2 regions of the Solibacillus sp. FSL R7-0682 genome follow, and region 1 is predicted to be linked to the other one. Evidence: a T-box and tRNA genes for the amino acid it is inferred to sense, from the RefSeq annotation. Region 1 holds a T-box; the other holds one or more tRNA genes.

Evidence for each region. A T-box is a leader RNA that pairs with one kind of tRNA and senses whether it is charged. The one in region 1 lies ahead of MKZ17_RS06550 (valine--tRNA ligase), so its partner is inferred to be a tRNA-Val.
Region 2: it has a tRNA-Val gene. The T-box ahead of MKZ17_RS06550 (valine--tRNA ligase) is inferred to sense a tRNA for this amino acid. The anticodon was not compared.

What each region holds. Positions count from the first base shown of each region.
Region 1 is NZ_JBBOUI010000001.1:1,296,046-1,312,271, reverse strand. It holds gene MKZ17_RS06555 (bifunctional folylpolyglutamate synthase/dihydrofolate synthase) at 1-791, opposite strand, end outside; gene MKZ17_RS06550 (valine--tRNA ligase) at 863-3,505, opposite strand; T-box leader at 3,570-3,946, opposite strand; gene chrA (chromate efflux transporter) at 4,006-5,154, opposite strand; gene MKZ17_RS06540 (hypothetical protein) at 5,327-5,518, shown strand; gene MKZ17_RS06535 (hypothetical protein) at 5,776-6,537, opposite strand; gene hemL (glutamate-1-semialdehyde 2,1-aminomutase) at 6,601-7,890, opposite strand; gene hemB (porphobilinogen synthase) at 7,892-8,872, opposite strand; gene MKZ17_RS06520 (uroporphyrinogen-III synthase) at 8,865-9,608, opposite strand; gene hemC (hydroxymethylbilane synthase) at 9,598-10,530, opposite strand; gene ccsA (cytochrome c biogenesis protein CcsA) at 10,549-11,376, opposite strand; gene hemA (glutamyl-tRNA reductase) at 11,545-12,903, opposite strand; gene MKZ17_RS06500 (VWA domain-containing protein) at 13,110-16,076, opposite strand; gene MKZ17_RS06495 (S-layer homology domain-containing protein) at 16,097-16,226, opposite strand, start outside.
Region 2 is NZ_JBBOUI010000001.1:110,054-126,279, reverse strand. It holds gene ileS (isoleucine--tRNA ligase) at 1-236, shown strand, start outside; gene MKZ17_RS00665 (ATP-binding protein) at 316-1,986, opposite strand; gene MKZ17_RS00660 (Mu transposase C-terminal domain-containing protein) at 1,979-4,141, opposite strand; gene MKZ17_RS00655 (TnsA endonuclease N-terminal domain-containing protein) at 4,138-4,977, opposite strand; gene glmS (glutamine--fructose-6-phosphate transaminase (isomerizing)) at 5,132-6,931, opposite strand; gene MKZ17_RS00645 (type 1 glutamine amidotransferase domain-containing protein) at 7,488-8,012, opposite strand; gene glmM (phosphoglucosamine mutase) at 8,158-9,510, opposite strand; gene MKZ17_RS00635 (CdaR family protein) at 9,603-10,619, opposite strand; gene cdaA (diadenylate cyclase CdaA) at 10,612-11,448, opposite strand; gene MKZ17_RS00625 (zf-HC2 domain-containing protein) at 11,602-12,213, opposite strand; gene sigW (RNA polymerase sigma factor SigW) at 12,227-12,790, opposite strand; gene rocF (arginase) at 12,960-13,865, opposite strand; tRNA gene MKZ17_RS00610 (tRNA-Lys) at 14,062-14,134, opposite strand; tRNA gene MKZ17_RS00605 (tRNA-Gln) at 14,152-14,226, opposite strand; tRNA gene MKZ17_RS00600 (tRNA-Tyr) at 14,241-14,324, opposite strand; tRNA gene MKZ17_RS00595 (tRNA-Val) at 14,352-14,427, opposite strand; tRNA gene MKZ17_RS00590 (tRNA-Glu) at 14,471-14,545, opposite strand; tRNA gene MKZ17_RS00585 (tRNA-Asn) at 14,688-14,762, opposite strand; gene MKZ17_RS00580 (alpha/beta hydrolase) at 14,989-16,226, opposite strand, start outside.

The DNA of each region.
Region 1 (16,226 bases):
ATTGCTAATGCCGCATTCGATACTTGATGTTGTCCCACCATTGCCAGCTCTAGTTGCTCGATTGTTAAATCTCCGTAATAGCTGAAGCTAGTAGTCCCCGTTTTTTGTGTAAAAAATTGTTTATCTAAAACATAACTTTTTGCATTTTTTTCTTCCGCTACTGCTTGAATAACTGCTAAGGCTTCTCTATTTTTCACGCCTATTACGACAGGTTTTCCAGTTTTAATAATTCCCGCTTTTTCTGCTGCAATTTGCGCATATGTCGTGCCAAGCATATCCGTATGCTCTAACGAAATAGTTGTAATTACGGAAACCTCTGGTGTAATGACATTTGTCGAATCAAGACGCCCACCAATCCCCGTCTCAAGTAGCGCCAAATCAAGCTTCTGCTCAGAAAAATACTGTAGTGCAATTAATGTCATAATTTCAAAGAAACTCGGGAATTTCCCTTTTAATTGATTGTTCACTACATCCGCAATAACATTCATAATGCGCAAAAAATCTTTATCTGAAATTTGTAATTTATTAATCGTAATTCGTTCATTTGGACGTTCTAAGTGTGGCGAAATAAAAGCTCCTACTTTTAAATGATGAGCCATTAATATTTCACGGGTTGCATTGAGCGTAGACCCTTTGCCATTAGACCCTGCAAAATGAATAAATTTCGTCTTCCGTTCAGGATTACCTAAAGCGGATAATATAATTCTTGCTGATTGTAATGGCTCACCTTTATATTCACTCGCTTTTAATCGAAAAATGAAATCTGTGCATTGTTCCATCGATTGAAACATTGTCATTCTCTCCCCCAACAATTTATTAGAAAGAAAGAGGCACCGACTTGCGGCACCCCTTTCGATTAAAACTACATATTTTTTAATTCAGCAATACGTTTTTCAACTGTTGCATATTTCGCTTCATAGTCCGCTAATTTTTCACGCTCTGCTGCTACTAACGCTTCTGGCGCCTTCGCTACAAATCGTTCATTAGATAGCTTACCAGAAACTAATTTTACTTCCTTCGCCCACTTTTCAAGCTCTTTTTCTAAACGTGCAATTTCTTCCTCCACGTTAATTAAGCCTGCTAGTGGCATAAAGATTTCTGCCCCTGATACAACAGCAGACATTGCTTGAGCTGGTGCTTCTAAATCTGCACCAATCGTAAGTGTTTCTGGGTTACAGAATTTTTCGATGTAGCCTTTGTTTGCTTCTAGTACTGCTGCAACTGAAGCATCTTTCGCTAAAATTGTCATCGGTACTTGTTTACTCATTGGTGTATTTACTTCCGCACGAATGTTACGAACAGAACGGATAATATCCATTAATAGTTGCATTTCACCAGCTTCAGCTTTAAAGTTGAATGCTTCGTTTACAGTTGGCCAAGCTGCTACTGTAATTGATTCACCTTCATGTGGTAAGTGCTGCCAAATTTCTTCTGTTACGAATGGCATTAGTGGGTGAAGTAAACGCATTGTATTATCTAAAACGTAAGCTAATACTGAACGAGTTGTTAATTTTGCCGCTTCGTCTTCGCCGTATAATGGCAATTTCGCCATTTCAATGTACCAAGAACAGAAGTCATCCCAAATGAAGTTGTATAGCTCACGACCTACTTCACCAAACTCGTATTTATCCGATAATGCTGTCACACGTTCAATAGTTTCGTTTAAGCGTGTTAAAATCCATTTATCAGCTGTTGATAGATCTCCAGTTAAATCGATTTCTTCAAATTTTAAACCGTTCATGTTCATTAAAGCGAAGCGTGAAGCGTTCCAAATTTTGTTTACGAAATTCCAAGTTGATTCTACTTTTTCTGTTGAATAACGTAAATCTTGACCTGGTGAAGAACCAGTCGCTAAGAAGTAACGTAATGAATCGGCACCGTATTGATCGATAACATCCATTGGATCAACCCCGTTACCTAATGACTTAGACATTTTTCGTCCTTCTGCATCACGTACTAAACCGTGAATTAATACATCCTTGAATGGACGTGTCCCTGTAAACTCCTTCCCTTGGAAAATCATACGGCTTACCCAGAAGAAGATGATGTCATAACCTGTTACTAATGTGCTCGTTGGGTAGTAACGTTTGTATAACTCTGACTCTTCATTTGGCCAATCCATCGTTGAGAACGGCCATAAAGCTGAAGAGAACCACGTATCAAGTACGTCTTCATCCTGTGTCCAGTTTTCAGCATCTGCAGGTGCATCTTTTCCTACGTATAATTCACCTGTTTCTTTATGATACCAAGCTGGAATTTGGTGACCCCACCATAATTGGCGTGAAATACACCAGTCATGAATGTTTTCCATCCAACGGTTATATGTGTTTTCAAAACGATTTGGTACGAAGTTTACTTTTTCATCTTCGTTTGCTTGCATTTTTAAAGCTTCTTCCGCAAGTGGTGCCATTTTAACAAACCATTGCTTTGAAAGGTAAGGCTCAACAACAGCATTTGTACGCTCTGAGTGACCTACTTGGTGTACATGTGGCTCGATTTCCACTAATACACCCGCTGCTTGTAAGTCCGCTACAATTTGCTTACGGCATTCAAAACGATCCATACCGTTATATTTACCTGCAAGCTCATTCATTGTACCGTCTTCATTCATTACTAAGATGCGTTCTAAATTATGACGGTTTCCAACTTCAAAGTCGTTCGGATCGTGAGCTGGCGTCATTTTTACAACCCCTGTACCGAATTCCATATCTACATAGTCATCTGCTACGATTGGAATTTCACGGCCTACGATTGGTAAGATAACTGTTTTTCCGATTAAATGCTTATAGCGCTCGTCTTCTGGGTGTACAGCTACACCAGAGTCGCCTAGCATTGTTTCTGGACGTGTTGTCGCTACACGTAATTTTCCAGAGCCATCCGCTAACGGATATTCCATATGGTAGAAGGCACCTTCTACTTCTTTGTGAATTACTTCGATGTCAGAAAGAGCTGTTTTTGCCGCTGGATCCCAGTTAATGATACGCTCACCACGGTAAATGTAGCCTTTTTCGTATAATTTTACGAAGACTTCTTTTACCGCATCCGATAAACCTTCATCTAATGTGAAGCGCTCTTTTGAATAGTCTAAACCAAGACCTAATTTTGCCCACTGCGCACGAATGTGAGAAGCGTATTCCTCTTTCCATTCCCATGTTTTTTCAAGGAATTTTTCGCGTCCTAAGTCATAGCGAGAAATACCTTCACCACGTAGCTTTTCTTCTACTTTCGCTTGCGTAGCAATACCCGCGTGGTCCATACCTGGTAACCATAATGCATCATAGCCTTGCATGCGCTTCATACGAGTTAAGATATCTTGTAATGTTGTGTCCCAAGCATGACCAAGGTGTAATTTACCTGTTACGTTTGGTGGTGGGATAACGATTGAATATGGCTCCTTTTCGCTCGTTGGGTCTGCTTCAAAAAATTTACCGTTTAACCACCATTCATAGCGGCCGGCTTCTGTTTCTTTCGGATCATACTTTGTTGGCATTGTAATTTCCGTCATAATGATTCGCTCCTTTAAATAAAATCAAATAGTTGAATGAAAATAAAAAACTCCCTTCGTCTTTAAAAAGGACGAGGGAGTTGATTCGCGGTACCACCTTTATTTCCGTCGGCTTAAGTAAAGCGTTCGCATTCTGCGTCACTCCTCACTCAGCAATCCTCATGAACCTTAAGTTCATTCTGGTTGCTTCGCTTCGTCGTTCCTTGACTGACAAACGCTTTCTTTTAAGCCTCTGTCATATCAAGCGCCCGCGTAATCTCACAATTCTTAAGCACATCGGCACTTCATTCGATAACGGTGTTTAACCGGAGCTTAGCTACTATTTGTTCACTAAGTCAGCTCATAGGCTACCTTCTGCTTGTATGCTGTAGAAACTTTTCAGCTACCGTTTCCTCTCTTCACAACATGATCAAACATACTCTTCCTAATCTTCGCTTCACATATATAGTTGACCTCAATTGTAATAGGTTTTTGTTAAAATTTCAAGTAGCGTATTTACACTATCTATAATAAGTAACTCCAATAACAATTCCTGCTATAACGACTATCCAAGGCTTCCATTTAAATTTGGACAACAGCATCAATAATATGAATGCAAAAACACCATCTATCCAGCTCGTAATCGTTGTAGAAACAATTGGTGAAATAAAGGCAGCTAGTAAAATACCGATTACTGCAACATTCATCCCCACTATTGCTCCATTTAGCTGTGCGTATCGACTAAGCATTGCCCAAAATGGATATGCCCCAACTATCAATAAAAATGCAGGCAAAAAAATCGCAATCGTTGCCATGATTGCCATCGGAATTCCGCCGATCACCATACCTAAATAGCTAGCAAAGGTAAATAATGGCCCTGGGACAGCTTGCGTCAAGCCATAACCAACTAAAAATTCTTCCGCAGTCACATATGTTCCTACAAATTGCGTTTCTAACAATGGTAGTACGACATGCCCACCACCAAATACAAATGAACCCGCTATAAAAAATTGACTAAAAAGCTTGATCCAATCCATACTTACGATATTCGCTATTATTGGTAATCCGATTAATAGCACGAAAAATAAGAGTAATGAGAATGCTCCCCATTTTTTTGAAAATACAGGCTCATACTCTGTCTGATTATGGTGTTTAAATAATTGAAGACCAATAAGTCCGCAACTAAAAATAACAATGACTTGTGAAAAGATTGAATTTGAGAAATAAAGCCCTATTAATACAAGCACTAACAAAATAACATGCTTTTTCGATACGATTATCTTTTTACCCATATCAAAAACTGCCTGCGCTACAACGGCAACTGCTACGAGCTTTAAACCCATTAACCAGTCCATATTGATTGTAGAGCTTTTCATGAAAATTACAAAGATAATGAGGATTATAACTGATGGCATAGTAAAACCAATAAAGGCTACAAGACTGCCTAATATTCCGCCTTTTCTAAGCCCTATCCCCATTCCTACTTGGCTTGATGCAGGCCCAGGTAAAAACTGACTAAGAGCAACTAAATCGATATATTGTTTATCTGTTAGCCATTTCTTTTCCTTCACATACGTTTGTTGGAAATACCCTATATGTGCAGAGGGCCCGCCGAATGAAGTAAGCCCAAGCTTTAATGCAGTTACAAAAATCGTCCATATATTTAACATATTTCTTACTCCCTTATGTAGATACACTTCCATGATTACATACTACACAATAACGCCACCATTCGTATCAATATTTACATGTTTTTAAATTAATCTTAACAAAGGGAAAATGTTTTCCAACAGCACATAAGCGTTGTTTTCAACATATACTATGTAAAAGGAGATGATGAAGTTGCGCAAAAATTACAATCCATACTTACTCCCTCCTTGGTTAAGAAAATTTCGCTTTTTGATGAAAGGCTGCATCATCCCACTTGCTATTTTCCAAGGAATTCGGACGATTTTCTTCCCTACATCAGGAGATATTATATTATTTATTTTATTAATTATTTTATGCTATTTACTATCAATCGATTTTATTTAATGCACTAGGTTGTATTAACAAACCACAAAAAGACCCGAGTTTAGCACAAACCCCATGTGAATTAAAAATCCCCTCAATAAAGTATAATTAATCCCGGCAAACATCTGTGATGAAGTTAAAACTAGAATGGATACTTTTAAGCAGACACACTATTCAACAAAACACCCGTAAATGTTCGATTCAAACATTTACGGGTTAATTTTAGTTAATATAATCAGTTAGTTACTTGAACATAAAAAAATTCCTAGAGGAATCCTCTACTTCTCTACTTTACTCATATGAACTTTAACAATGCTGTATGCCTCCGCAAGCTGTTCAAAAAAGTCAGCTTCTTCTTCAATTTGTTTCGCTTCTTTTGTAGATAATTTTAGCGATTCATTTTGAACTAGCTGCTCTTCTTTTGGAGCTGCAACCGTTCGTTCCTTATAGTCCTCAATCACAAGCTTTTCTACTATTAGTTGTTCTGCCTCAACAAGTGGAGGCATTTCAATAGCTTCTGCCAGTATTTCTTTTTTAGGCTTCTCTTCTACCCGCTCTTCTACAACTTTCTTTTCAACAATAGCTTTTTTAACTACAGGTGCTTCCACAACCGGTGCTTCCACTACCTCAGTTTCAGCAACTACTGGTGCCTTTTTCTCAAGATGACATTGAACTTGCCAACTACAGTTACATGCGGAGCCCTTGTCAGCTACTAACTTTGGCGACAGCGCTTCTATTGTAACTGTCTCGACCTCCTCTTTTGGGAAATCGATGGAGAATGGAATGGCATATTCAAAATACGCTTGGTCTTGTTCTACATCAATGTGCTCAATGAGTATCCCTTGAGGCTGTTGCTCATCTTCAATTGGATTAAAATCAAATTGAACATGCCCTTTAATGACATAAACACCATTTAATAAGACAGACTCATTTTCTACTTGTTGTTGCCAACTTGGTTTTACTTGAATTGACGGCGTTCCAATAACATTCCCTAAAAAACTAGGGAAAATAAAATTTTCATTCATCTCCCATTGTTGCATAAAAAAACCTCCTCTCTACGAATAAATTATGCGTAGAAAGGAGATTTATGAGTTCGTCCTAAATTATCGAGCTAATTTTTCAAACACGGTATGGAATGCTCGAACTGTTTTTTCAATATGCTCTTCTGTATGAGCTGTTGAAATAAATAATCCTTCAAATTGTGATGGTGGTAAGAAAATACCTTCTTCAGCCATTAATTTAAAGTACTCTGCAAATAACGCTAGATCCGAAGTTTTTGCTGACTCAAAATCAATTACATCTTCGTTTGTAAAGAAGAAGCCAATCATAGAACCTGCGCGATTTACTGTATGAGGAATGTTATACTTCGTTGCAGCCTCACGGAAACCTGCCTCTAATTGGTCACCTAACTTACGGAAATAGGTATACGAATCTTTTGTTAAACGTGATAAAGTTTCATACCCTGCAGTCATTGCAAGTGGGTTACCAGATAAAGTTCCTGCTTGATAAATCGGACCAGCAGGCGCAATTTTCTCCATAATCTCACGTTTACCACCGAATGCACCGACTGGTAAACCACCACCGATTACTTTTCCTAAGCAAGTAAGGTCTGGCTGTATACCGAAATATTCTTGTGCACAGCCGTAGTCGACACGGAAGCCTGTCATAACTTCATCGAATATTAATAATGTGCCATTTTCTTCTGTTAGCTTACGTAGCCCTTCTAAAAAGCCAGGTTGTGGAGGTACAACACCCATGTTGCCAGCTACTGGCTCTAAAATGACTGCAGCTATATCTGAACCAAATTTTTCAAATACTAATTTTGCTGATTGTAAATCGTTGTACGCTACTGTTAATGTATTTTTCGCAATATCAGCCGGTACCCCTGGTGAATCCGGTAAACCTAAAGTGGCAACACCTGAACCCGCCTTAATTAGCAATGAATCCCCATGCCCATGGTAAGAGCCTTCGAATTTTAATATTTTGTCGCGTCCCGTATAACCACGTGCTAAACGTAATGCTGACATCGTTGCTTCTGTACCTGAAGATACAAAGCGAATCATTTCAACTGAAGGTAAACGATCCATTACTAATTTCGCCAATTTATTCTCCGATACAGTTGGTGCACCAAATGATGCTCCTTTTGCAGCCTGCTCTTGAATTGCCGTCACGACTTCAGGATGTGCATGTCCTAAAATCAGTGGACCCCAAGATAAAACATAGTCAATATATTCATTGCCATCAATATCCTTAATGATTGCACCTGATCCAGATTCCATAAAAATCGGGTCTAAGTTAACAGATTTAAATGCACGTACCGGTGAGTTAACCCCACCTGGCATTAAATCAACGGCTTCTTTAAATGCCTCTTTTGAATTTTCATATGAACGCATCTTATTTTTCCTCCAACCAACGACAAACGTCTTTTGCATGATAAGTAATAATTAAGTCTGAGCCTGCACGCTTCATCCCTAGTAACGTTTCTAAAACAACAGATTTTTCATCAATCCAACCATTTTGTGCTGCTGCTTTCACCATCGAATATTCTCCCGATACATTGTATGCAACCACAGGCACCGGGAACGCATTTTTCACGTCACGAATAATATCCATATATGCTAATGCAGGCTTGACGATTAAGAAATCTGCGCCTTCTTGTACGTCAGAAGTTGCCTCTCGAATTGCTTCGATGCGGTTAGCTGGGTCCATTTGGTACGTTTTACGATCGCCAAACTGCGGTGCCCCCTCTGCTGCTTCACGGAACGGGCCGTAATAGCTTGAAGCATATTTAACGGCGTAAGACATAATTGGAATATGCTCGAATCCCTCTGCATCTAATCCTGCACGAATCGCCGCAACAAAGCCGTCCATCATATTTGACGGCGCAATGATATCTGCCCCAGCTTTCGCTTGTGAAACAGCAGTACGCGCTAAAATATCGAGTGAAGGATCATTTAGTACTTGCTCGCCCTCAATAACGCCACAATGTCCGTGGTCAGTAAATTCACAAAGACAAGTGTCAGCCACTACTAATAATTCTGGATGACGCTCTTTAATTAAACGTGTTGCCTTTTGAACAATTCCGTGATCATGGAAGGCACCTGTACCAACTGCATCCTTCTCTGCAGGAATACCGAATAATAAAACAGCACGAATACCTAAATTTACAATCTCGTCCACTTCTGCTGCTAAATTATCTAATGACAGCTGGAATACACCGGGCATAGAGCTAACCGGATTTTTAACATTCTCGCCTTCAATAATGAATAACGGATAAATTAAATCTTCCTTTTGTAAATAAGTTTCTTTTACCAATGCGCGCATTGCGGCATTTTGACGTAATCTTCTGTGACGTTGGAATGTAATTTCAGTCATTTGTTGTTTCCTCCAAGATGAGCTGTTCAATGACAGCCTGCATTGTATATGTTTTAGGTTGAACGATTGGTGTCACGCCGTACTTTGCGAGTGCAGCGGTCGTTACATGCCCTATTGATGCAAATTTCACATAACCCCAATTTAAATCGGGTACAATTCGTTTTGCGTAAATGTCTACTGCTGATGGGCTAGCAAATATGACAATAGGTTGCTCACATTGAACTAAAGCTTTCTCTAAGTCATTTAAATGCTTTAGACAAGACTTTGTTTCATAAACTGTCCATTCATCTACAGCAATACTAGCACGAATTGTATCCTTTGCTAAACTTCCACGCAAAAATAACGCGCGCTCCCCTTCTGCAAGGGCAAATTGTTGCACAAACACATCTGCACTAAAAATTGTTGGCATAAAATCAACTTGTAAGCCATTCGCTTGTAATCGTGCGGCTGTTTTCTCACCAACCGCTGCGATTTTCAAATGATTCGGTACAACTACTTGATAACGTACGCATTTCGAAAAGAAGCTTGTCACCGCATTTTGACTCGTAAAAATAAGCCAGTCGTATGTTTGTAATTGTGCAAGCCATTGTGGATCTTCTGGCGTAATCAATTCAACGGTTTCGATAAGCGGAAAATGAAGTACTTTCCCTCCATTTTCCTCGATTAACTGGGCAATCGGTTGTACGACAGAAGAGCCTGTTAATATTATGGTTTTGCCTGCGAGTTTACTCGGCATTAAGCTCAGCCTTTACACGTTGAATTAGATCAAAGGCACCTTGCTCTGTAAGTTTTGCAGCTACCGCCTTTCCTAAAGCATCTGCATCATGGCCTGTTAGTGTTTCTTTATAAGTAACGGAAGCATCTGGAGCAGCAACTAATCCTGTTAACGTGATTTTGTCTCCATCAACTGTTGAGTAGCCTGCAATTGGTACTTGACAGCCACCATCCATAGCCGCTAAAAATGCGCGCTCTGCATGGGCTGTTTTCCATGTAGTTGCATCCGTTAATTTCGCCAATTGCTCTAATAATTGGACATCATCAGCACGGCATTCAATTCCAAGGGAACCTTGTGCTACAGCTGGTAAGCAAATATCCGTATCTAAATATTCAGTGACTACATCGGCACTCCAGCCAAGGCGCTTTAAACCAGCTGCGGCCAAAATAATCGCATCATAATCTTCTGTTTCTAGCTTATTTAAACGTGTATCTACATTCCCGCGAATCCACTTGATTTCCAAATCTGGTCGTACTTGTAATAATTGAGCACTACGGCGTAATGAACTTGTCCCTACTACAGCCCCTTTCGGTAAATCTGCAAACTTCACATGACCTTTTGAAATAAAGGCATCACGTGCGTCTTCACGTGGAGGGATACAGCCAATAACTAAGCCTTCTGGTAAAATTGCAGGCATGTCTTTCATCGAGTGAACAGCAAAATCGATTTCTTTATCGTATAAAGCTTGCTCAATTTCTTTAACAAATAGGCCTTTTCCGCCAACTTTAGATAATTGCACGTCTAAAATTCGGTCACCCTTCGTCACAATTTCTTTTACTTCAAATTCAAATGGTACACCTGCTGACTTTAACTCGTTAATGAACCAATTTGTTTGTGTTAATGCTAATTTACTTTTTCGTGAACCTACAATAATTTTTCTCAATACACTCCGACCTTTCTGTTAAACCCATAGATGGAAACTAGATAATTTGCTGCCAAGGAAGAAATTAATGACAACAAGTAAAAATAAATATAAATGCACAATCGCGTACGAAGAGCCTAATAAAGCACCTTTTCGATGCAGTAAAAAGGCTATTAAATAAAGACACGACACGATAAATGAGCCTATAATTTTAACATCTAATATAGAAACCCCTTCAAGAGAGACAAACGCCCATTCTAGACCTAGCACAATGCTAATAATAAATAATGGAATTCCTACAAGGGTAGATAGATTCATCCATTTTAACATTTGCTGTAAGTTTGGTAATCTTGACCAAAGATGATTCAACTTTTTTTGTTTTAATATGCGATATAAAACTAAATATAATAATGAAAAAACGAAGGCAACTGAAAATGCCGCATACGAGGTAATCGCAAAGCTAATATGAATAAATAGCATTTCTGAAACGAGTGACTCTCCTACAATTTGTTCTGACGATTGAGGTGCAAATAAATGAATCGTGACAAAAATAAAGCTTAAAAAGTTTAATAGTACGACCGGCAAATCTACACGTGCAATACAGTGCAGCACAATTGAAAGTGTCGTTAGCAGCCATGCATAGAAAAATACTCCTTCATATAAGGACAGTATCGGAAACCGCTTCGTTTGTATAATAAATAATAATAAAAATACGTTTTGCAACACCCAAACTGTGGACACAAACCAAAACGCGACACGTCTAAATTTTATATTTTTATATAAGTAATCTGTGAAATATAAAACAATACTGAGCGCATAAAGTACAATCATAAGCTCATAAAGTCTAGTCATTACTACTTCTGCCATATGCACCCTTCCCCTATAATTCTTTTCTCTTTATAATAAATCGAAAAAAGCGTTTTACATATCTATAATTTTACCATAGAGATACGAAAACGCTTATTTTTTATTTAAGTCGATAGGAAAACGACATAAGACAGGCCAACCATCACGTTTGGGCGCAAATGTATCTTTCTAATAAGATAATCGTGGATTGGCTTGTACTTCCTGTTGTAAGCTCGTCTCTGTCGATTTTTCTACTTGTTGTAATCGAACTTCCTGTTGTACATCTTCTTCAATGCCGAATATTTGCTGGAATAATGCCAATTGTTCAGCAGCTGCATCTGAATTTGCCAATTCCTTTGCCTGTAAAATCGGATTTTTCAATAACTGGTTAATAATCGATTTCGTATGCTTATTTAAAATTTTTCGTTCACGCTCTGATAAGTTTGGCATTTTATTTTCAATGCTTAACATTGTCTCTTCTTGAATTGATGCTGCTTTTTTACGTAACGCTGTAATAACTGGAACAACACCGAGTGTTTTAAACCATTCCTTAAATTCAATGATTTCGTGTTGAATCATATTAATAATTTCACTTGCAGCACGCTCACGTTCAGCTAAGTTCGCTTGGACAATCCCCTGTAAATCATCAATGTCATATAAGAAAACATTTGGCAAATCACCGATTTTCGGATCTAAATCGCGAGGAACGGCGATGTCAACCATAAACAATGGATCACCTTTACGGAACTTGGCAACATACTTCATTAAATCATGGTCAATGACATAATTTGTTGCCCCAGTTGAACTAATTAAAATGTCTGCCTCAAGTAAAGTACATTGTAATTCATTCATTGCCTTTGCATTCCCATCAAACTTTGAGGCTAAATTTTGCGCTTTTTCAAAAGTACGATTAATGACCGTTACTTTGCCTACACCATTCCCGTATAGGTTTTGAATAGCAAGCTCTCCCATTTTACCTGCACCTAAAATCGCAACATGCTTGTTTTGTAATGACCCGAATATTTTCTTTGCAAGTTCAACGGCAGCATAGGATACGGAGACAGCATTCTCGCCAATTGCCGTTTCACTATGTGCTCGTTTTGCAAATGTCACCGCTTGTTTAAATAATTGGTTGTAAACGGTTCCAGTAGTACCGATTTCTTGACCTTGGAGGAAGCTTTTTTTCACTTGTCCTAAAATTTGTGTTTCCCCTAATACCATTGAGTCAATACCAGCTGTTACACGGAATAAATGATCTAAAGATTTATCCTCTTCTCGAATAAAGAGGTGATCTTCAAATTGGTTTACAGGAATATTAAACCAATCCGCTAAAAATTGTTTAATATAATAACGTCCTGTATGCAATTGATCTACTACCGCATAGATTTCTGTACGGTTACATGTTGAAATGATAACATTCTCTAATATACTTTTTTGTTGTTGTAGCGCCGCCATTGCATTTGGAATATCTTGTTCCACAAAAGATAGCTTTTCTCTAATTTCAACTGGCGCTGTTTTATAATTCAAGCCTACTACTAATGTATGCATGAATCTCCACACCTCACACGTTCTAATTCATAAATCCTATTGTATCATAAAGAAATACCGAATCATGCACATTTTGTGAACATGCTATGAAAGTATTTCTACATTAGAATAATTCTAATGTAAGTGTAACAAAGTTATCTACTCTTTTCAATGCTTATACCCAAAAGAAAAAAATACCAAGCAAAGTCTACTTGGTATTTTTAACATTAATTACTAGAACTATTCATAACGTGCATTTTAGATGCAATTATATTTCCATTACTATCTAAAGCCTGGAATTCTACATCTACATATAAGTCAAGTACTGGGAATTCATATAAGTTTGGTCGATGCATAAATCGAGATGATCCTCGGTATGGTAAATCAAATTGTTTATTACCACTAGGAGATTCAAACACTACTCGTACATTTTTAATATTATCACAAGAAGTATTAATATCGGCCATTAAACGAACCTTTTCCTTCTCGATCACAACTGACGTTTGGTTAAATAATAAGTCGCCATTTGCACAACTTGGATTCGATACTACTTTATTACATAAAACTGACGTAATAATTGATTGCAATGCACTATGGATATCATGAATTTCCTTCACATTCATATATGTTCCGCCAGTTTCTGTTGCAATTTGCTTTAATAACGTTTCATTAACACTTGTATACTTACCTACTGCAATTGTATGAATGGCAACACCTTTTGATTTTGCCAAATTAATCATTTGATCAATACCATTACGATTTGTTTTACCATCCGTAATCAATACTACAGCCTTTTTCGTTGCACTGTTACTTGAAAAATTATTAATAGCCGTAGTAACAGAAGCAATTACATTCGTTCCTCGATTTTCACTTTTATATTGCAATAGGCTTGGCATTTTAGCTACTGTCTCTGATTCACCGGACGTTTCAAAAATAGCTTTTTTATTGAAGCGGTATACATGATTTAAATCCGCCTCTAATTGTTTCACAGTCTGTTTTACTTTTAATGAAGTAAAGTTTTTTGGATCGCGTGCTTTCATTGAGCCTGAATGGTCAACTACAAATGATACTTCTGCATCCAAAGAACACATATTTTTTTCGAATTTCGGGTTTGTAAAAATTGTTTTCGATGTTGTTGTGCCAATGATACTTTGTAACAGTTTATCATAGCGTGGATCTGTATCCACCAGGCGAGCCGTTACTTTTTGGTTCCCATAAATGACATCATCGAAATAAAACACTGCCGATCCAGCATGACCTGTGCCATCATTATAATCCTTTGTATTTGTATCAAAAGAAGCTAATTTTGTCTTACCATTATATGAGACCTCTACTGTCCCTCTATAATCTGTAATGACTACCCCACTTGGTAATACTAAATTGACAATAACTTTCGTATAACGATCCATACCATCAGGACGGTTTTCTAATTCTTGCCCCTTTTGTAATATTTCAATTTTTGACATAGCCCCTTCAAGCTTACCAATAGCTTGCGCAAAACCTTTTTGTAAAATGTTTTTATCCATTTGACTAAGCTTGTCATAAATCGCTTTTATCGCTAATACACTGTCTTTATGCGCAAGTGTAATATCGTCAGCTTTCGGTAAAATATTGATTAAGTAAATGACAGCAGCATGTACAGTTGAATCAAATTGGGCTGTGAATTCTTCACTCATTACCCCTTGTAAATCGTATGTGGCACGCCCTTCACTATTCACCGTGTACATTACTTTCGCGCTTCCTAAGCCGCCCCAATCATTTTCTTCTTGCTCAAGACCATAAATCATATATTCTAAAATTTGTTCAAATAACCATACTGAAATGATTTGACCTTCTAATTTTAGTTCGGCGTTACCGTACTGAATTTCTTCAGAGGAGATTTCCCCCTGCGTAAGCTGCCCAGTTGTAGGATTCGTATAAGTTTCCCATTTCGTTCCGCTGAATAATTTCAGGTCTTCATCAAAGTCTGAGATTGTAATAATCCCCTTTTGTGTAAACGGTATAGTTACCCCATTAACAACACCTTGAGGTAAAGCCGGTAATGGTTTTACACCTGGGTCTACATCTCCTGTGATCCAATCTGTTTGATCTGGATCATGTACTTCATATGAAATTCTTAATTCTGCCTTTGGTACATAACGAACTTTTGCTTCGATTACTTGATTTTTATATGTGTAATATTGATTAGTTGGATTGACCATTTCAAAACGAATTGTATCTACTACAGATTTTGTTAAAGCTGGTGCAGTCACATATACATCTAATTGCGGTCCATCTGTATATACAACTGTCGAGTTCCCGCTAGTGCTTGCGTTTGTTTCAGAAAAAGTACCGCCAGCCGAAGAAGTAACTTTAAATGCTAATGATTCATCAAAGGAAATATCATTACCATAACTATCTTTTAATTCAATCGAAATGAGTGTAGAATCAATTCCATTTGCAATTAATTCCTCAGATTCAACATTAATGCTTTTTACTGCTTTATAAATATCTGGTCGTTTTTCTTTATCATTATCATTCGTACCTGGTGTTGGCTTTACTGTAACAGTCGAATCTTTTCCTTCAACAAAGTTTAAAGGCAATGTAATTTTTTTGTTGTCGCGACCATTTGGTGAAGTAGTTAACCCTTCAATTGCAATTGAACCTTGCTGGACTGTACGGTATAAAAATACAGCCATATCCCCTCGGTTTAAATTACTTGTTGGTTTAAAATCTTCATACGTACGTTTACCTGTTGTTCCTTGCGAGATGTCGTTCATATATAAATATTGAACCGCTTGAATATCTGATAAATCAAGTCCATTTATCGCTGCGTATATACGTGCAAATTGACTGCGGGACACATTAGCGTTTCGCTTTGTTTTATTAGTAACCCCATATAAGGGAAGGTTCAACTCGCCATAATAACCATAAAGTGTATCTGGATTTGTACTGTTAAAGTTAAAATTACGATCTAATTTCGCAATCATTTGGAGTAATTGTAATTCACTCACAAGCAATTCACTTTGGAATTTGCCATTGTTTAACTGCATGTAGCCATTATCTACTGCCCATGAAGCAGCTTTATATTTCCCATTTGTCGTATTCATATCGGTAATTTTGGTAGTTGCTGCATTTGCTTCGATCGGACCAAATGGGAAAACAAGTGTCATCATTAAGAGAGTTGATAATAACACGGCCATCACTTTTTTCATTTTATTCACAGTAGCACCCCCTAGTTAAAAAATAGAATATTGTCTCGATAATTTTCTTTCAAATCTTGTTCTAAATAGAGTAAAAAACGTTCAATGATTGCTGCCGATTGGGCACGTGTTAAAGTCCCCTTCGGATCAAACGAACCATTA
Region 2 (16,226 bases), 1.2 Mb from region 1:
TTATTCGCTGTATCCAAGATAACCGTAAAAAGTTGAATTATCCAATTGAACAATATATTGACCTTCATATTCTTTGTTCCTCAGAATGTCAGGAATTGATTAATAAATTTAAAAAATTAATTAAGGCAAGTGTATTGGTACAAGATATAGTATTTGTTTCAACAATGAATTCACAACCCGTTGTGAAATATGAATTAGATAAAAATGGTTTAGAATTTACTATGAATTTAAAATAAAGATTGAATTATTAAACGCATTTTACGCAATTACTGTAAAATGCGTTTTTAACAATTGTATTCTTGGTTAAAAATATAATTAATAAAACTCCTGCAATGTATTTTTTATATATCCATGACTTACTAATAATTCATATGAATGTTTTTTCTGTTTCAACGCACGCTCTCTTACGTCTAATAATGGAAGTAATTTCTTAGATGAGTTTGGCTTCTCTTTCCATTCTTTCGCTTTTTGATTCAATATAACTAACTCTTGGATTACTTGAAGTTTAATCGTATTGTAATCTATGTCAATTGCTGATGCCTTTACAACCTTATCTACTAACTTTTGAATCTCTCTAGTAGATAGTTCATCAAATATACCAATGGAGACTATATCTATATTCAAGTTCTCTATCATGTCGTGTCTTTTATATTCCAATGTATTCCGACGCTCTTTCATGGCAGCCTTAACTCGACCTTCATACACTGTATTTTGCTTATGATTTTGCATTAATTCGTCCAAATTAATCATAATATCCTCATATTTATACATAGCGGCAAAATCGTTATTGCGAATAGCGTTTAACATCGGCTGAATAATTTTCATATCCTTCTTAGCAGTTTGCTTCAACACTTTTGCTGTAATAATCTCTTTCTCATTGCTTTCATCAAACAAAGCTCTTTCTTGGGCCAATATAAAGAGATTTACAGCTACAGACGTAATACCCTGGCTTTCCTCATAAAATGTCTTTTTTACGTTTTCTGTTAGCTCAGAACGTGTTTTAAGGCATTGTAATTCCCATAATGTTTCTAAAAAGAAGTCCCATTCCTCACTATCTTCTGCCATCCGATCCCAAATAATAGCTCCATCACTTGCAGCACGTCGAGCTTGCCTAAAATTCCCTTTAAATAATTGCTGGGCTTTAGATGTACCAATCAGAACGGTTGGAATGCCTACCGTATTAGATAAAGTAACAAAGAAGTTTAACATTTCTTCTTGATCATTCTTTGCATGTAGCAAATGTTGAATTTCATCAATCACTAATACACCAATGCCGTACATACTCGCTAAAGAAGTCATATGTAAAAGCATTGTAGATGTAACACGATTTAAATAGCCGAATTTCTCTAAATAACGTGTACCTAACAAATCATCAATCGCTTTAAAAAAGCTTTTGCAAAGTGTTGAAAGACTACCATCGTACGGACAATCTATCTTTAGCCAAACAATCTGTGTGCGGTTAAACGGCTGTTGCTTATATACCTCATGCTTAATTACTTGAGGATACATTAATAACAATCGTTCGATTGCAGTTGTTTTACCAATACCTGAGATACCTATTATTGATAAACTATCTGCTGTCGAACGAATGTGATTTAATCGTTGATCAATATATTTATGGGCCTGATCTTCATCTTCACGTAATTCATGTAGTAATCGAATTTTTTCAAAAAATGTTTTATCTAAAGGGTTTCTAGCTAAATAACCTCTACGGATTAATGTTGATAAACGTCGCTCTACCTCAAAATGAATCGGTAATGGCTGAATAAAATTCTTCACGCGTTTTAACACATGGTAACGAATATTTGTCTCGCTTTGCTTATCTTGTTCACTAATGCGTGGTGTCACCATAAATCGATCTAGTACATCATCTTCACTAAAAATTGGTGGGAGAGCTTCAATAAAAGGATTTTGAATATATTCGGGAAGCAGTTGTTGCTTATAGTGAGCTTCCTCCATATCGCCTTTTAAGACGACATTATTCATCTTTTCCAAATTCCTCATCTCGCTTTCTCTTCAACTTTTCCATAAGACGTGAAGGTGACTTCTCTTCCTTTTGTTCTTCTAATTTTGTCCTAGATACAAAATCTATAACCTCTGTCGGCTGCTCAGCTACAGAAGAGGGAAAAGATAAATCGAACTTTTCTTCCTCCCGATTAACTTGTTTTTCATTTACTTTATTTTCTCTAATCGCCTCTAGCTTCTCTTTTTTACTCGTTGGTTGATGCAATGCCTTTTTCTTCTTTTTCTCAGCTCCCCTAATAATTTGCTCCATCATTGCGTCTGCATTAATAGTCAATTGCACTTGCTTTGAGCGTTCCTCTTCTTCTAGCTCATTTCTTAGTTGATGCTGAAAAACAACATCCTCTAAAAAATCCAATTTATATTGTTTACTTGGCTCTAGCAAAATACATGTTTCGTAGTCCATACCATTGTCACTTGGGATGTAAATTTTATCTATAGAACGTGGATCATACACAATTTCAATGCTTTTATTTTTCAACTTGGCATACCACTGTTCCTCTATAGCACGTTTTGAACCATATAATAAATTTTTAAATTTTATACCAGCTCTTGAAATAGTCGCCTTCTCACGTGGTAGTACATTCAATCGTAAAATATTTCTATCTATTGTACGCAAACGGCCTTTACGGTTTTGAATGCCCCAATTCCATAAATTAATAGGTGTTGGTACAATTCCATCTGTTATCATTTCTTTTTCCATTGGATATTTATCAATAATCTTATGATTGTGTTGTAGCACCATTGTAATAATTAATGAAGTGAATTCTTTTAAGTTCAATGTAGCGTTTAACCGATAATCTATGTCTCCACGTTCTCGGTATTCCTTTTGAATTGCACCTGGCGCTTTTTGTTTTACTTTTCCGTTGAACGTCCTAAATTTACGCTCAACAATCCCTTTTAAATCACCACGATAAGCCGTTGTATTTTCAATTTTTACATTCAAATTATTAATCAGCCCAGCTACTGAATACCCTTCAAATTCCCCTCTATCTGCAATGATAATTTCAGGTAAATGATACGTCGGCCATTGTTCTTCTGTAATCTCAATATCATATTGCTTACAAAATTCAACCTTATCAGCAATCATATTATCCAGTGCCATCATTGCACCTATCCATGATGGTCCCTCTAAACCAACATAAATTCCCGTAATAATACGTGAGTAGACATCTACGACTGCATAAACAACAGGTCTACCAATAACTTTATTTACATCATAAGAGCTTACTAAATAGATATCTGCAGCCGTTGCATCAATTTGAAAACGCGTCCCTGGACCATTTGTTTCTACTTTAGAATTACTAATAAGTGGTCGATGCTTTAACTCATATTCCTTAGTACTTTGACGGAATTCAATATCTTTCTTAGGATCTTCAAACTTTTTGAACCAGTAGTAAAATTGCTGGTAGGATGGTATACGATTCGCTTCCCAAATTCGATATTGAAGCTCTCCGTTTTCTTTATAACGTTCCGAATAGAAATCACGCAAAATGAAATGATACACATCTTTTAATGAGTAGTTATTCGTTTTACGATAATATTTATTAATGGCATGTTCAAATTGTGTTTTAATCTCATCCGTTATATTAATACCACTTCGGTATTCACCATTTACTGTTACTCTACGTGGTCGTCCAACCTTATCCTCACTTAGATTTTTTGTTTTTCCTCGACCACCTGAGTTTGCATAATCAGGTAACATGGCATTTTTATTCATACCTCGCTGCCAATAGCGACTAAGTATCTTTTTAACTTTTGTTGGAGTAACATCCAGCGTAGTTGCAATCTCTTTAATTTTTGTTTCCCTACCACTTTTTTGGAGTAAATTTCCCATATGTTGAACGCAATTCATTTGAATAATTTCCCAGTCTGTATTACGTTTGTAAATTTGAACCTCGGTTAATTCTTCCTCCTTCACAACACGTGCAAAGGGATCAGTTATAAGAAGCCACTCTTTTTGTTCAATATCGGTTAATAATGAGGAATACAGCTCTTTTTTGGGCATAGATGTGTTAGCGTCAATATTGACAAAATACACATAGGATTCTTCGATTTCAATAATCCGAATACGAGTTGAATCTTTTACAGATTGAAGTACTTGATTAATATATATCATCCGTATTTCACCTTTTCCAACTTACCTTCATCGATTGATTGAATGACAATAGGTTGTTCAACATTGAAAACCTCTGACATATCTATTCGTATAATTTTCTTTGCCAGTAAATGATAAAATAACGTCATTCCACTACCTACAGGCATATGCGTTTCTTTATCAAATACGTTTGTAATCTCTCTAATACTCAGACTTTCATTTAAGATCCTATGTAACAATGCCATTACTAAATCCTCAATATGTTGTTGATTTATATTTTGAAAAGCGTCGTAGCTTTGAATATCATAATAATCGTGAATATAGCTAATGTTCCGCGCCATTTCTTTAGGAATCTCTAGCTCTGTTACTATACCCCAATCAATTTGTCGTCTTTCCCAGTAAACTCGCTCTATTTCGAATTTCTCAAGAACTCGCTCATTTAAAAGATCATCCTTCATCTTTATTGTTCTCGCAACTTCTACTAATCCATCACCTTTATCTATAGTGAGGAGAAAATCAGTTGTCATCACAATTGGCTCATTCGTCTGGGGGTCTGTAGGATGTTTAATACCTAACTCATCAGCAATAACAATTGTTTCTTCTAATTGTAATAAGGGGAATTGTTCTCGAATATCCACAACATAATCAGAATACTCTGTCACAAAAAAATAGTTTCGCTCTAAATCCGATAGAAATTCATGTTGTCTATTTGTTTTAATACCTCTTAAGCGTGTAGACCTACCCAACGATGAAACATCCTGAATATTTAACCACGGTTTATAATCCGCACCTATTCCAGAACCTCGACCTTCTTTAATCCACTTCTCAACTTTAGATGTCCTAGTTCTTTTAGACATAAAAAAACACTCCTTTAGATTATAGTAATCTAAAGGAGTAAAACGGTGCAACTTTTTTAAAAACGGTATAACTTTATTTAAAACGATACATCTTTTTTAAAAACGGTATAACTTTATTTAAAATCTACATAAAGAAATACATTTATCATATCCACTACTCTACCGTAACTGATTTCGCTAAGTTACGTGGTTTATCTACGTCACAGCGACGGTGTAATGCTGCGTAATAGCTAATTAATTGCAGTGGAACAACGGCTACTAATGGTGTTAATAGCTCGTGAACAGAAGGGATAATTAATGTGTCGCCTTCCTCTTCTAAGCCTTCCATTGCAATGATGCAAGCGTTCGCGCCGCGCGCTACGACTTCCTTCACATTACCACGAATGTTTAATGCCACATCTTTTTGCGTTGCTAATGCGAATACTGGTGTGCCTTCTTCGATTAACGCAATTGTACCGTGCTTTAACTCCCCACCAGCAAAACCTTCTGCTTGAATATAAGAGATCTCTTTTAGCTTTAATGCGCCCTCTAATGATACGTAGAAGTCTACGTTACGGCCAATGAAGAATGCATTACGTGCAATTTTTAAGAAGTCTTCTGCGATTTGCTCCATTGTTTCTTTTGAATCAATGATTGTTTGAATGCCGTTTGCCACAATCGCAAGCTCTTGTTTTAAATCAAAGTCAATTGCTACACCTGTTTTCTTCGCAACTGCATAAGCTGCTACTGCTAAAACTGCTACTTGCGCTACATATGCTTTTGTAGAAGCAACTGCAATTTCTGGACCCGCATGTAATAATAATGTGTAGTCCGCTTCACGAGAAAGTGTAGAACCTTGTACGTTTGTTACTGTTAGTGCTTTGTAGCCAAGCTCTTTAATTTTTACTAATACTTGGCGGCTATCTGCCGTTTCTCCTGATTGAGAAATGAAAATAAATAATGGTTTTTTCGATAATAATGGCATGTTGTAGCCGAACTCACTTGAAATGTGTACTTCTACTGGAATACCTGCAATTTTTTCAAAATATTGCTTACCGATTAAACCTGCATGGTAACTCGTACCTGCTGCAATAATATATAAACGATCTGCCTCAGCAATGGCCTCTAAAATATCTGCGTCGATTGAGACATCATCGCCTTGCTCATAAGCTTGAATAATTTTTCGGATAACTGTTGGCTGTTCATCCATTTCTTTTAACATGTAGTGTGGGTATGTGCCCTTTTCAATATCAGAAGCATCTAATTCCGCTTTGAATGGTGCGCGCTCTACTGGGCGACCATCTAATGTTGAAATTTCTACTTTGTCTTTCTTTACGATTACTACCTCTTTATCGTGTAACTCGACAAATTGATCTGTTACTTGTAGCATTGCCATAGCATCAGATGCAACTACGTTGAACGTATCGCCTACCCCAACTAACAATGGAGATTTGTTTTTCGCTACGTAAATTGTTTCTACGTCTTCGTTATCTAATAGTGCTAACGCATAAGAACCATGTAATAATGATAACGTTTTACGGAATGCTTCAACTGTTGATAAGCCTTCTTTTGCAAATAAGTCCACTAGCTGAACGATTACTTCTGTATCCGTATCTGACTGCATTTGGATGCCTTTTAAATACGCTTTTTGTAATAAGTGATAGTTTTCGATTACCCCATTGTGTACTAATGTGTAACGACCTGAAGCACTCGTATGTGGATGTGCGTTTAAGCGGTTTGGTACACCGTGTGTTGCCCAGCGTGTATGACCAATCCCTACATTTGCTTCTACATCTTCGTCTACTGCCTTACGTAAATCCGCAATACGACCTTTTTCTTTGAAGATAGTAATACCTTCTTCGTTATGAACAGCAATACCAGCTGAGTCATAACCACGGTACTCTAATTTCTCTAAGCCTTTTAATAAAATTTCCTTCGCGTCTAATACGCCGTTATATCCTACAATCCCACACATAATTTCGTTTCCTCCGAATCAATCGGCTACATCCTGAATGTTTTTTGCAATAAGAAAACAGACTACACTCTGCCCTTTTGCCCATTCGCTTCAAGCACTCAACGAATGGTGATGAGTTACTCTGTTTAGTAAATGCATCACTACTGTTGGCGCTTTTTTGTAAGAGAGGATGTAGCATACGATAATTTTTTTGTATTATGCCTTTTCGTCTTCTTGTGCAGCAGATTGCTCTACTGTTTTAAAACGAAATTACAACCGGGCATATGCGGTCGGGAGGTACCCGCCGAAATTTCGATAAACCTCCACCTCGTCAACTAAGGATTACATGGTCCGCTCTATTTCCTTAGCTCAGGCGCTATTATTGTTTTTCCGATTTTTTTTGCGCAATTATTCACTCCTTTTAGCGCACTTGCAAGCTATTAATCTCACAAGTATTTTCATCATACATTAAGTATATTTCATTCGTCAAATAAAGGTCCATGATGGGGGCAATTCAGCAAAAATACCTCGCTTCAATCATTTAAGCGAGGCATTTTCTCAAACAAATCTTGTATTTTTAAAGACCCTTTTCTTCTAAAAGCTTCACAATTTCTCGGTTGAATGCTGGTAAATCATCCGGTGTTCGGCTCGTGACAAGCTGCTTTTGACAGACGAAAACCTCTTCATCATGATAGGTTGCACCCGCATATTCTAAATCAACTTTAATTGATTTGTATCCTGTTGTATCGCGACCTTCTAATGATTTTGCTGTTATTAACAATTGTGGCCCATGACAGATAGCAAATACTGGCTTCATTTCATCCATGAAATGCTTTGTAAATGCGACAACACGGTCATCATCGCGCAGTAAATCCGGTGAAAATCCACCTGGGATAAACAACGCATCAAAGTCTGCAGGATTTACATCTGCTACGCCTTTATCAATTTGTACCGTTGATTCACCGCGCTTACCTTTCACTGACTTATTCCCTTCTTTGTCAATCGTCACAAGTATATGGCCTGCAGCCTCTAGTGCCTCTTTTGGACTTGTGAATTCCACATCTTCAAACTTATCTGTAATCAATGTTGCAATCTTTGCCAATGTAAAACACTCCTTTGTATTTAAGGTACATTTAGATGAATTCCCTTTCAACAAGCATTTTAAACGTTCAATTTTGCTTCATCGCATCTATGAAAAAAGCGCTAGAAACAAATCAATTTGTTTCTAGCGCTCTAGTGTTTTTTTATTATTCAGCTAATCCCATTTCCGCGCGTACTACATCGGCAATACGGTTTACATAGTTTTCACAAGCTTCTTCTGTAGCTGCTTCGACCATTACACGTACTAAAGGCTCCGTGCCAGATGGGCGGACTAATACACGACCATTTCCAGCCATTTCTGTCTCTACCTCTGTGATGACAGCAGCCACTTTTTCATTTTGAGTTACTGCATGCTTGTCTGTCACACGAACGTTTACTAAACGTTGTGGGAAGATTGTCATTTCCGCTGCTAGCTCAGATAATTTTTTGTCAGTCGCTTTCATAATGGCAACGAGCTGAATCCCTGTAAGTAAACCATCACCTGTTGTATTGTAATCTAAAAATACGATGTGCCCCGATTGTTCGCCACCTACATTGTAGTTGTTAGCACGCATTTCTTCTACAACATAACGGTCTCCAACGGCTGTTTGAACACTTGTCATTTCATTTTCTTCTAACGCCTTGTAGAAGCCCATGTTACTCATAACTGTTGAAACAACTGTATTTTTATTTAAACGACCTTTTGCATTTAAGTACTTCCCAATAATGAACATAATTTGGTCACCATCAACGATTTTTCCTTCTTCGTCTACTGCGATTAAACGGTCCCCGTCACCATCGAACGCAAGGCCGATATGTGCACCACGCTCTACGACAAATGCTGCAAGCTTTTCAGGATGTGTAGAACCAACACCCTCATTAATATTTAAACCATCTGGTGAAGCGCCCATCGTTGAAATATCAGCTTCTAAATCTGCAAATAAATGAGTTGCTAAAGCCGATGTTGCACCGTGCGCACAATCTAATGCGACATGTAGACCGATAAAGTCTTCATCAACTGTTTGTTTTAAGTATGAAATATATTTTTGACCACCTTCGAAGTAGTCTGTAACTGATCCAATGGCAGCGCCTACTGGACGCGGTAATGTATCTTCTTCTGCATCAATTAAGCTTTCAATTTCTGCTTCTTGTGCGTCTGTTAATTTAAAGCCGTCTGGGCCGAAAAATTTAATGCCGTTATCTGCGACAGGATTGTGTGATGCTGAAATCATGACACCCGCTTCTGCATTCATCACGCGCGATAAGTATGCGACACCTGGTGTACTGATGACCCCTAATCGCATTACTTCTGCACCGATTGAAAGTAGACCCGCAACTAATGCGCCCTCTAACATTTCCCCAGAAATACGTGTATCACGTCCAATTAATACTTTCGGGCGATCTTTTGCATCCTTCGTTAACACGTAGCCGCCAATACGACCTAGTTTAAACGCGAACTCTGGTGTTAGCTCACTATTAGCGACACCACGGACGCCATCTGTTCCGAAATATTTACCCATTACTTTTTCTCTCCTTCAACGCTTGACATTTCATACGTTTGTTTAAATTATCCGCCTCATCAAGCGGATGCTCGTTCATACATTGCTGTAATTCAGTTGTTTCCCTCTGCTTCGTCTACATTCGTATCTGCATCAACTTGGCTATCCGTTGACTCCTCTATATTGACTTGCTCACTAATTACGGTTGCATGAATCATAATTTTATTTTTTGATAATTTTGTTGCGCCAGTAGGCATTGCTACCTCAAACTCATATGAACCTGATTCTGTAATTTTAGCTAGATCCACTTCTACTTCTACATGATCTAGAACATCTAATGATGCCTTTGTACCAAAAACAGCGATTTTTGAAGGCTCCACTGTTAACTTTTCAATTGTTACACCTTCATTAGCTTCCCCTATTTCTTTAATTGTAAGCGGGAGCTCTCGACTATATTCATTAATCTCTACTTGTACTTTTATTTTTTCAGGATTAATTCGTACATCAAGCTTATTTAAATCTCTATCTAAAACTTTTACAGTAGTTTCTTGCTCAAATGATTTGTTTAATCCCTTTTCACCTGTAACAGTGGCTTTTACATAGCTTATGCTATCAATGACACTTTTTGCTCCTGTAATGGATACACGGCCAGGCTCAGCTTTCATACCCTTTACGAAGTGATCCTCTGCCACAAGGCGATTGTTCATCTCTGGCTCAACACGAAACTCTTCTGTTATTTTCTCTTCTATTTCAATATTGATTGTTCGTGGTTCAATTGCCACTTCTAGTTTTTCAGAAAAGTTTTCTTGCTGTATTGTAACGCTATGTTCGCCAATTAACAATGAGTTTAAATCAACAAAAACTTTAAAATCCTTTTCAAGCTTTGTTTTTAATACAATTGGCGTCGGTCCAGAAATTTTCACATCAACTGTTTCTGGTACACCAGTGACGAATAAATTCTCGTCATCATAATACACTTCTAATGGGACATTTGTAATAACATCTGTCTCATTTGATGTACCATTTTCATTTTGACGATTGGCTTCTGTTTGAATATAAAAGAATAATAATCCTGCTAATAAAAGTGATGCTATACGTAGCATCCACGGGCTATCGAATAACTTATCCATTCTTCTTCCCTCCCCAAGTCCACTTAGATGCTAAGTTAGAATCTTGCTCAGGGCCAAACCACATTTTACGTAGTAGCTCTTCAAATTCCTGTATAGAAATATTGCGGTGCAAGTTGCCATTTGCCGTAATACTTATGGCACCTGTTTCCTCAGAAACAACAACTGTTATAGCATCAGTCACTTCACTCAAGCCAAGTGCTGCTCGGTGACGTGTCCCTAGCTCCTTTGAAATAAACGCACTTTCTGAAAGTGGTAAATAACATGCTGCAGCTGCAACTTGATTTTTTTGAATAATGACCGCACCATCATGGAGTGGCGTATTTGGAATAAAAATATTAATCATCAGTTCTGAAGAAATTTGAGCATCCATTTTAATACCCGTTTCTACATATTCATTCAGACCTGTTTCTCTTTCAATGGAAATTAACGCACCAATGCGACGTTTTGCCATGTAACTAACAGATTTTTTCATCGCTTCAATTAAACGATTTTGCTCATCATCTTGCTGATTATTTGTCCGCTGAAAAATTTTCCCTCGTCCAATTTGCTCAAGTGCCCTACGTATTTCTGGCTGGAAGATAATGATGATGGCTAAGAAACCCCAATCGATGACTTCTTGTAATAACCAATCTAACGTGTCTAACCCTAACACATAGGTAGCCAATTTTGCTAAAACAATAACAAATAGACCATTTAATAACTGTACTGCTTTTGTTCCTTTGATCAGGGTTAATGCTTTATAAATTACGTACCACACGAGCAGTACGTCTAATAATTTCAATATCACTTCGATTGCTGTGATATCTGTAAATTGCTCAATTATTTGCACGTGGCATCCCCCACTTTTAATAGCTAATCCATACTGCCTTTAGTATAGCACAATTTGGCAGTAGATTAACTTTCTCAAAGAAAAAAGTCTACTCAAACGAGTAGACTTTGCTTTCTTTTATAGAACGTCATTTTTTAGTAAAAAGTTTCAACATTATTCAAATAACCCAACAAAATCATTAAATCCACTTTTAATGTTGTACCATAGCCATTCAAACACTTCGTCAATTTCTTCCACTTGCCCTGTCACAACTGCTGTCGATGCCATGTAATTGCCGTTAATCACAGTTACATTCCCATCAACTTCACCTTCAATGACAATATCCCCATTTTTTACGACGATATCTCCTTTTACAACTTCACCTGCTGGCACCGTTACGGTTTGGCCATCTACAACTAAATTAGGTTGCTTTGTAACAGAGAATTGATTGTCATTTGAGTAGTTACCTAGCAATGTAGCACTCATGAATAAGCAAAATACAGCTGCTGCCACTAACACTGGATGCTGGCGGAACCAACGTTTTATGCCGACAGAACTTTTGCGTTTCGGTAAACGACCTATTACTTGTTCCTCAAAGCCAGGAGGGGCAGTAATATGCGCTGCACTCTTGATAAACGCAACCGTGTCACTTAATTCATGCATATGTTGTTGGCAATCAGGGCATGTTTGTAAGTGAAGCTTCAGCTGTTGCTCATGCTCACGACTAATATCACCATCTAAATATTCGTGCATATAATTGACGAATTCTGATGCACACGTTTTCATGCGTATCGTCCTCCTATAAATTATTTAACTGCTTTCGTAAAGCTTCTCGTCCACGGTGGATACGCGTTTTTACCGTCCCTAGTGGCATATCTAAAATTTCACTAATTTCTTGAAGCGACATTTCTTCAATATATTTTAAAACGATTACCGAACGATATTTGTCTGGTAAGCGGCTGATTTCATATTGGATACGATCTTGAAGCTCCATTTGCTCAACGGCTTCCTCAGGAAGTTGTTCGTCTGCAGCAATTTGTGAGTACATATCAAGACCATCCGTACCGGCGACCTCAGCATCTAAATAATAATCTGGCTTCTTCTTTCGTATACGGTCAATACAAAGATTCGTTGCGATTCGGTAAAGCCATGTAGAAAATTTCCTTTTTTGGTCGTAAGAATGTAAGTTAATATAAGCACGTATAAAAGCTTCCTGTGCAATATCCTCCGCTTCTTGTTTGTTACCAAGCATCCGGTAACATACTTGATACAGCTTGTGCTGGTAGAGGTTAACAATATCGGCATATGCGTTTTGATCACCTTTAAGCACTTGCTTTATTCTTTTATTCACTAACGCATCCATTGTCTTTTCTCTCCACCTTTTTAGCTGTTCTATATTTACGGTTAGGTTGCCAAAAGGTTTCACTTTTAACGTAAAACTTTTTTGAAAAAAAGGCTACATTTCAACCACCGCAAAATCCGTTATTTATTATAACAAATTTCTCGGTAAAGAATGGGATATTTTTCAATTTTCACACTAAAGTTTCCCCAAATAACGAACCAATCAACGCGACCGCAACATCTGCTGTTTTATTGCGCTCATCTAAGATTGGATTTACCTCTACAAATTCTGTCGATGTAAGGAGGCCTGACTCTTGTATCATTTCCATTGCTAAGTGGCTTTCCCTGTACGTAATCCCACCTGCTACTGGCGTCCCTACACCCGGTGTATACAATGGATCTAAAGCATCTAAATCCAATGATAAGTGAAGCCCATCAATTTTACGCTCTTTAAAATATTTTATTGTTTCTTCCATTACATAGGTCATTCCTAAACGATCAATTTCATGCATTGTATACACTTTAATGCCGCGCTCTTTAATAAGAAGACGTTCACCCTCATCAATTGAGCGACCCCCAATAATAACAATGTTCTCCTGTTTAATTTTTGGTGCACCATGTAAAATTGACGTCAATCTTTCATGACCAAGACCTAAGCTTGTTGCAAGCGGCATACCATGGATATTTCCAGAAGGAGTTGTTTCGGGTGTATTTAGATCTGCATGAGCATCAAACCAAATAATGCCCATATTCTCATATTTCATAGAAAGGCCTGCTAACGTCCCAATTGCAATACTATGGTCGCCACCAAGCACTAAAGGAAATCTATTCATTTCAAGTACGTCTCGCACTTTCTCAGCTAATGCTGTGTTAACCTTAACTACCTCATCTAGGTTTAAAAGCTTTTCATCCACTTCACTTAAAACATCTCGGTCTACTACTTGAATATTGCCTTCATCCTCGACATCGTACCCAAGCATAACTAAACGATGTTGTAACCCCGCATATCGAATTGCGCTTGGACCCATATCGACTCCACGCCGTTGTTGACCATAATCACATGGTACGCCAATAATTGAAACTTCTTTTTTCTCCATGATTGTCATCTCCCAATTGTGCTCAAATAAGTCTCATACTTCCCTTTTCTCATCTCCACTATTACTCTTACATCAAATTCGAGACAAGGTTATCATTTCCCTTTTTGAACGCAAAAAATCCTTTACTAAGTATTTTAAGTAAAGGATTGGATTTTTATATTTAAGTACACTTCATATTATAATTATAAATGAAAAGTGAGCCATGAAGGACTCGAACCTTCGACCCTCTGATTAAAAGTCAGATGCTCTACCAACTGAGCTAATGGCTCATAAAAAATAAAAAAAATGGCTGGGGTACTAGGATTCGAACCTAGGCATGACGGAATCAAAATCCGTTGCCTTACCGCTTGGCTATACCCCAATCATTTAATTAGATGGTGGAGGGGGACGGATTCGAACCGCCGAACCCTAAGGAGCGGATTTACAGTCCGCCGCGTTTAGCCACTTCGCTACCCCTCCGACATAAGTACAACACTGTTAAAATAATGGTGGAGGATGACGGGCTCGAACCGCCGACCCCCTGCTTGTAAGGCAGGTGCTCTCCCAGCTGAGCTAATCCTCCATACGTAACAAGTGTTATTTTTATTTTTTTATGAAGCCTTAAATGGTGACCCGTACGGGATTCGAACCCGTGTTACCGCCGTGAAAGGGCGGTGTCTTAACCACTTGACCAACGGGCCATTCGTAATAATCTTTGTCCTCTTTAAGACAAGATTTATAATATCATCTTTTCTCTGTTAGCGCAACTCTTTTTTTGAAACTTTTTTTAAAATATTTATTTTCTATTTAAACTTGAATTTTTTCTAAAAATAAGCAAAAAAATGGCTCCGAAGGTAGGACTCGAACCTACGACCAACCGGTTAACAGCCGGTTGCTCTACCACTGAGCTACTTCGGAACGTTACTATATTATGTATGTACTTCAACATTCTTTTGAATACATTTATTATTATAACAACGAAAGAAATTTATACAAGAGGTTTTTTATAATTATTAGAGTATTTTTCGATATTTTTCGAATTTTTTGCTTAAACGAGAATTTTTTTGCTGTACTACTAATATCTAGGGAGATCCCCCAAAAAATAAAGCTGAATTCTCGCTTTGAATCCAGCATTTTTCTTATTTTACTTAATAAATTGAACTATTTTTTCTATTAATCCACTTGCTAATGGAAGTGACGGATTTGAGTAGCTCGCTACATTTTCTTCTCGGTCAACAGAAACATCTTTTAATACGTGATTCATTTTTTCAAAATAATAAACCGTCGCATCAGGCTTTGCTGCTTTTAGTGCTTGCCCATCTTCTTTTGTCACTTGGATATCATTTTCCCCTTGTATGATTAGAACAGGTACCTTAACTTTGCTTAACTCATTTTGAGGTGCGTATTTTAACCACGAGATCAAATACGGTTGTACAGATGGCCTAAATAGAGATTGTAATTCAGCTGATACGTTCGTAACCTTTTCTCCTGCCTTTAACTTTTCTAAAGTAGCTTTTGCCTCTGTCAACAAATTCGGTGGTAAGTTTGATGTTAATTGCTCATTTAAAATAATATCTGCTGCTCTTCCGGCTCCTGCTAAGAGTGTTAAAGAAGCTATGTCTACTTTATGCGCAACTAAGGTCATAATTAGTGCCCCTTCGCTATGCCCTATTAAATGTATTTTATTAAAACGGTCATCTTCTTTCACATAGTCAATAATGGATTCTACATCTTCTACATAAGCTTCCAATACTAGATTTTCTTCCTTAGTTAGTAACGCTCTATTCTCACCAATCCCCCGTTTATCAAATCGAATTGAAGCAATACCCTGTTCTGCTAATTCTTCTGCAATCATCTTTAAACTATTATTCGAGCCACCACCTAATGTATTGCCATCTTTATTTGTTGGTCCTGAACCAGCATGGATAATAACAATTTCACCAGTAGGTTGTTCTGGCATTTGAAGCGCTACCTTTAAATCTCCACCCTTTACAGGAATGGCTAGGGAGTCATAGGATAATGGCTGCTCTTTATAGATCTTTAATTTTAGCGGAAACGACTGTCCGTTTTGCGTAAACGTTCCAATAATTTGATCTCCAACCAATTCCCCGTCAATTTTTATAAGGGCACCTGCTAAATCAATTTGAATGGCTACACTTGTATCATCATATTTTATCGATTCAAATGGAAAATCAGTTAAACCTTGTACAGGTACTGACATGCTTCCTTTATCTTTCCCTAGCGTTAATATAATTTCTAAAGGCGCCTGAGGAATGTCGATCATTCCTTGCCACTTACCGAGCATCACGTTTGACACTTCCATCTCTCCCTCCTCCTTCACTAATTCTGTAGACGAGTTCGATTGCTCCTCTTTTGATTCAT